2 linked regions of the Cohnella abietis genome follow. The protein of the gene in region 1 interacts with the protein of each later gene in a pairwise test. Links are inferred from orthologs where the notes say so. Each region holds a gene or a part of one and is shown on either strand. Other genes may lie near its edges. The genes, in order: rplK and prmA.

Region 1 (3,006 bases):
TAGGTCCAGTTAAGATAGACTCAAGCTCGTTCAATTCAACATTTGCAGCAGCACGGCTAACCAAAGAGTTTTTCAACACTTGGAATTCAATGCCGGCTTCACGCAATTGTTTACGAAGCTGTGTTACTTGCGCCACGTTCAAGCCACGATAGTCAGCAATAACCGTACAGTTGCTTTCGCGTAGCTTAGTCGCAATAACCTCAACCTCTTGCTCTTTTGCCTGAATGATTTTCGCATTTGCCATTGTGTACACCTCCTAAGTCTTGGCATTACCGTATATTTATCTCGCAATAGTCTGGGAGGCATAAAGAAATGCCTCCGCAGATTCGCGAAGGCATGACGTGATCTTACTCTATTATCAAAATGCAGCGCACTTTGCAAAAGAGGAAAACTCTATCCACACACCTCGGTAGGGAATTAAGCTTGCATAACGGTTAAAGGTTATGTGTCGCACCTACGGTCTACGGTATCCATATTCAATTTCAGCTTTATTAGCTTACCACTAGGGCTTGCCAATGTCAAAGACAGTTTTTACCGTCCGAGCTCCTAGGAGCGATCGGTTTAGCGATAAACGGACGCATTTACACGAGCGCCTGGTCCCATCGTCGAAGAGATCGAGATGTTCTTCAGGTAAATGCCCTTGGAAGATGCGGGTTTAGCACGGCTCAATGCCTCAATCAGAGCATTAAGGTTTTCATTCAATTTCTCAGAATCGAACGAAACCTTTCCGATTGGTGCATGGATTTGACCTGCTTTGTCGAGACGATATTCGATTTTACCGGCTTTAATCTCAGCGATGGCTTTTGCAACATCATTCGTTACAGTGCCTGCTTTAGGGTTAGGCATCAAACCTTTACCCCCGAGAATACGGCCAAGCTTACCGACTTCACTCATCATGTCCGGAGTTGCAACGCAAACGTCGAACTCGAACCATCCTTGTTGGATTTTAGCGATGAGGTCTGCGTCTCCTACATAATCCGCGCCAGCAGCTTCAGCTTCCTTCAGCTTGTCGCCTTTTGCGAATACGAGAACGCGTTGCGTTTTGCCGGTGCCGTGAGGCAGGACGACTACGCCACGTACAGCTTGATCTTGCTTTCTCGGATCAACGCCGAGACGGACAGCCGCTTCAACAGTTTCGTCGAATTTAGCTGTTGCCGCTTTCTTCACGAGCTCGATTGCTTCCAACGATTCGTAGGTAGCATCGCGATCGATCAGCTTAACGGACTCTGCATATTTCTTACCGTGTTTAGCCAAGTTGTTCTCCTCCTTTGTGGTTTTAACGGAAGTTTCCTCCCACAAGCGGTTCTAGGAACCGCGTTACGTTAGTCAGCCATATCAGCTGCAAACGATTAGTCTTCGATTACAACGCCCATGCTGCGAGCAGTTCCTTCGATCATACGCATAGCTGCTTCAACGGAAGCCGCGTTAAGATCTTGCATTTTTTGCTCAGCGATATCACGTACTTTCGCACGTTTAACTGTAGCAACTTTTTTCTTGTTCGGTTCGCCGGAGCCCTTAGGGATTCCTGCAGCTACGCGGAGCAATACCGCTGCTGGTGGCGTCTTCGTTTCAAACGTAAAGGAGCGATCCTCGAATACAGTAATAACAACTGGAATGATTAATCCCACTTGATCTGCTGTGCGAGCATTAAACTCTTTACAGAATGCCATGATATTTACGCCAGCTTGACCTAGTGCAGGACCGATCGGTGGCGCAGGGTTAGCTTTACCCGCATTAACTTGCAGCTTTACCAATTTAATGACTTTTTTTGCCATGATGCACACCTCCTTAACCCATAATGCGGTTTAACGGAACTCTCGTCCCTCCCGCTCGTTCAAGAAACCCTTAATCGATTAAATCTTCTCCACTTGTGTGAAGTCCAATTCAACCGGAGTTTCCCTTCCAAACATGTTAACGTGAACCTTAAGCTTGCTTTTCTCGGGCAGAATTTCTTCTACAGATCCGACAAAGTTGGCAAAAGGACCCACCATAACCCGAACGTTTTCTTTGATCTCGAAATCGATAACCGGCTTCGGCTCGTCCATTCCCATATGCTTTAGAATTCCTTCTACTTCATCAGGAAGAAGTGCCGTTGGTTTCGATCCCGAACCTGTGGAGCCAACAAATCCAGTTACACCCGGAGTATTGCGAACCACGTACCAAGAATCGTCCGTTTGTACCATCTCGACAAGAACATAGCCGGGATATACTTTACGCATAACCGTCTTTTTCTTACCGTCCTTGTTTACAATTTCTTCTTCCATTGGCACAAGGACGCGGAAGATCTTGTCTTGCATACCCATAGACTCCACACGTTTCTCCAGGTTAGCTTTAACTTTGTTCTCGTAACCGGAGTACGTGTGTACTACATACCATCTTTTCTCCATGGAAAAGCCACCTTTGGTTCCTGCGTCAAATGATTAAATCGACGAGGGATGAAATACCGATGTCCAGAACCCAGAAGTAGATCGTAACCAGCAGCACCGTCACAATAACAATGATTGTGTAGCTGACGAGCTCTTTCCGGCTGGGCCAACGGACTTTCTTTAATTCGTTCCAGCTATCACCGAAAAACGAAAAAAAGGACCCAAAGTTTTGTTTCATTTTGGCCAGGAAAGTCACGTTCATACCTCCTAGGATTTAGCGCGTCTCGCGATGAGGAGTATGTTCATTGCAAAATCTGCAGAACTTCTTCAACTCGATGCGATCGGCGTGCGTCCGTTTGTTCTTGCTCGACGTGTAGTTCCGATGCTTGCAGTTCGTGCAAGCTAGAGTGATAATCACCCGCATCCCTTCCACCTCCCGGGATCAAAACTTCAAAAAAATACAACCATGCAGCGGAAACCTCAGCTTGGCGAACCAAGGCTGATCTTGGAATCGTCGTGTGTTCACAAGACACCACGACAACGAATCCAGGTGTTTCGCCGATGATTCAGAGCCAGCGCATAAGAAGCCACGTTAAGGTTACTAAAATAATTTATCACAGGGGGTAATCGATGTCAACGA
Region 2 (3,324 bases), 1.5 Mb from region 1 along the record:
TACGGGCAAGGGGATCAGCAGGTTAAGGTGACAATTGTAACTCCAACTCAATTGAGTGAGGATCAGCGTGACCTGCTGCGCGATTTTGCTTCCAAAAGCGGAGAATCTACGCATGAGCAAAGTAAGTCGATCTTCGAACGCATGAAACGCGCCATATTAGGTGATTAATTATATTTAATAAAACCGTCCAGGATTTTTCCTGGGCGGTTTTATTTTGTATAAGCTTGCAACTGAAGGTGCAATATATGTAAATCATTGCTTTTGCGGTGAGTCATGATTAAAGATGAGAAGGAGAAATGATTAATGACAGACAATCATAAGAAATTACCAGTAGCATCAGCAGAGGATGTAGAGTTCGCAGAGGAGCTTGCGGACGAGGAAGATAAGGAAGCGCAGCAACGTGCGGAAGCGGCTGATCAGCGGGCTACTGTATCTGAAGGAGAGTGACACAATTGGATATGCAGCCCCTACAAGCTAAATTCGCAACCCAGGATCAGGCAGAATCAGCTATTCGTAAGTTATCCTCACTCCGAAGCGACTGTTTTCGATTGGAGAAGATTGGTCCTTACAGTGGCCAGATAGAAACTACAGAGGCGGATGCTCTGCAAAGTATAGATGGCTTAACAGCTACTGCGTTAGAGGGTTCCATTTCGTTAGGTAGCCCTGAAGCTGCATTTACTTTATCCGCTAGTGTTCCTGGCTTAGCCACAGATCAGGCTAGATCTGTCATCCTGCAAGCGGGTGGCGAGATCATATAAACGAAGAGGGCGTGTCACTGTTTCTGGTGATGCGCCTTTTTACATTTTTCTGAAGTATTCAGAATGTGTATGCTCATTATTCCCTTCGCTCAGTAAAATCGATGGATCTGAATGAAGGGGATAGTGGCTATAGTGCTCCCAGGTTAAAGTGTTCCATCGTTTTTTGCTCCTGCAAAACAGTACGTGTATAATGAAAATCATTGAGCAGCCAGAAGGCTGAAAAGATGAATGTTAGGTAGCGACGGAATACCAATATAGAGGTTTCGCGCAAATTCATCGTATAAGGGGAGGAAATGTTTTGCGCTGGCATGAAATTACGGTTCTGGCGACGGAGTCGTCTCAGGAAATGGTTACTCATTATCTAACGGAGCTTGGAGCAGGTGGCGTTTCTGTAGAAGAAGCTTGGTCGGAGGATAAACCGAGAGATACTTCTTTTGGTCAATTATACGATACGCCTTTGAATGACATTAGGCCAGGATATGCAGTATTCAAAGCCTATTTCTCAGAAGATACGTTAATGGAGCCCTTGGTTGCTGAATTGGATGATCTGTTGCGTGGGCTGCCGGAATATGGGTATGACGCAGGAGAGTATCAGATTGAGATTGGTGACGTTCATCAGGATGATTGGGCGGATGCTTGGAAGCAATATTTCAAGCCAATTGCAATAACGGAGCGATTGACCATTAAACCAACTTGGGAGGAATATACTCCTAAGGCAGACGAGTTGGTCATTGAGCTTGATCCTGGTATGGCTTTCGGAACAGGGACGCATCCCACAACTGCGCTTTGTTTGAAAGCACTGGACAACGCCATCTCTGGTGGAGAGCAGATCATAGACGTCGGTACAGGTTCTGGTGTACTTGCTATAGGAGCAATGAAGCTAGGAGCCTCGAAGGTGCTGGCGCTCGATCTAGACCCCGTTGCGGTAACCTGTGCGAAAGAAAATATCACACTGAATGGATACGACGATGACGTTGAAGTAAGACTAAGCGATCTGTTAGGTGTTCTGCATGAGAAAGAGAATAATGCAGAAGTCACACCTCCTGTTGACCTGGTTGTGGCTAATATTCTCGCTGAAATTATATTACTTTTCCTAGCGGATGTAATGAAAGTACTTAAGCCTGGCGGAATTTATATTACCTCTGGCATTTATAAGAACAAAGAAATGGTTGTGCAAGCTGGCTTGCTAGCAGCAGGTTTTGAGATTGTTGATGTGTTAAGGCAAGAAGAGTGGGTGGCGTTTGTTGCTGGTAAACCGAAGGGGGATGGCGAGTGAGCTTTTTTTGGTTTCCTATAGAGGATATTCCTGTAATCCTTCTCGTCATGCTTGTTGCCTTTAGTGTACATGAGTTCGCTCATGCTTGGACAGCATGGAAGTTCGGTGACGATACAGCCTACAAGGAAGGGCGAGTCACTCTTAATCCGATGGCGCATTTAGATTTAATTGGGATGTTGTTTCTACTATTGGCCGGTTTTGGCTGGGCTAAGCCAGTGCCAGTCCGTCGCAGTAGATTTAAAAACCCACGTTTAATGAATATTCTTGTATCTGCTGCTGGACCTATCAGCAACCTGATCCTTGCTTTTCTTATTTTATTTGTTATGGATCTATTGCATTCTTTCAATGTAATCGATAATATTTCCTCACAAATGCTTATCTTTATATCGTATTGGGTTAAAATTAATTTGTCCTTATTGTTATTTAATCTAATTCCTATGCCACCTTTAGATGGATATAGAATCCTTGAGGAATTTCTACCTATCAGAATAAGAATAAAAATACAGGAAATGGCGCAATGGACGACCTTTATTTTTCTTCTTATCATATTTATCCCGCCTTTGCGTGCTATTACGATAGGACCCTTAATGGATTTGCGAGGACCTATTATGGAAGGAATGGGCTGGCTATTGGACAGCATATTTTCCTCAGCTGGAGGAAGTATGTTCTATCGGGTTTAACATTGAAAGTAAAGTTCGGTAGCGAAACGAGCCAGAACACGGTATGATGAAGGATGGAAGCTAAGCAGGAGGCTGTTAGACATGCAGCGTTATTTTGTGCCTGAAACGCAAATGGGGGAAACCTCCGTAAAGCTGGATGGCGAAGACGCCCGGCATTTGGCCGCCGTCATGAGATCTAAACCTGGTGATTTCTTCATTGCTTGCAATGGATTAGGTCGCGACGTATTAGCAAAGATCGTATCAATTGATAAAGATAATGTGCAAGCGGATATAACAGAAGTATTAGAGACTCATGCGGAGATGGCCTGGAAGGTGACAATTGCGCAAAGCTTACCCAAAGGGGATAAGCTAGAGATTGTCATTCAGAAGGGGACGGAAGCGGGGGCTGTGGCTTTCCAGCCATTCGTATCGCAGCGTACTGTTGTCCAATACGACGAGCGCAAGGAAGTAAAGCGACTGGAGCGCTGGCGTAAGATTGCTAAGGAAGCTGCCGAGCAAAGCCATCGTAGCGTTATTCCGCAAATACATGCAGTCAGTACTTGGAAATCTTTACTCAAGCAGTTCTCAGAGTATGACCTTATCTTGTTCTGCTATGAGGAGGAAGGTCGAT

What was found.
Region 2: the proteins of rplK (region 1) and prmA interact in binary tests that used the Escherichia coli proteins (3 or more experiments, as listed by UniProt). The link is inferred for Cohnella abietis from one-to-one orthologs.

Annotation. Positions count from the first base shown.
Region 1 is NZ_AP019400.1:6,153,932-6,156,937, forward strand. What follows is about bases 63-2,741. They hold rplK (50S ribosomal protein L11), read right to left. Parts: upstream 1,776-2,741; coding sequence 1,350-1,775; downstream 63-1,349. Other genes in these bases: rplJ (50S ribosomal protein L10), read right to left, coding at 63-244; rplA (50S ribosomal protein L1), read right to left, coding at 562-1,254; nusG (transcription termination/antitermination protein NusG), read right to left, coding at 1,854-2,387; secE (preprotein translocase subunit SecE), read right to left, coding at 2,413-2,622; rpmG (50S ribosomal protein L33), read right to left, coding at 2,641-2,741. Also shown: more of rplJ, read right to left, coding at 1-62; more of rpmG, read right to left, coding at 2,742-2,790. UniProt on the Escherichia coli protein: Forms part of the ribosomal stalk which helps the ribosome interact with GTP-bound translation factors.
Region 2 is NZ_AP019400.1:4,613,087-4,616,410, reverse strand. The notes cover bases 49-3,045. They hold prmA (50S ribosomal protein L11 methyltransferase), read left to right. Parts: upstream 49-1,056; coding sequence 1,057-2,034; downstream 2,035-3,045. Other genes in these bases: KCTCHS21_RS20350 (16S rRNA (uracil(1498)-N(3))-methyltransferase), read left to right, coding at 2,796-3,045; KCTCHS21_RS20355 (site-2 protease family protein), read left to right, coding at 2,031-2,714; KCTCHS21_RS20365 (hypothetical protein), read left to right, coding at 453-758; KCTCHS21_RS20370 (YfhD family protein), read left to right, coding at 304-447; dnaJ (molecular chaperone DnaJ), read left to right, coding at 49-168. Also shown: more of dnaJ, read left to right, coding at 1-48; more of KCTCHS21_RS20350, read left to right, coding at 3,046-3,324. UniProt on the Escherichia coli protein: Methylates ribosomal protein L11.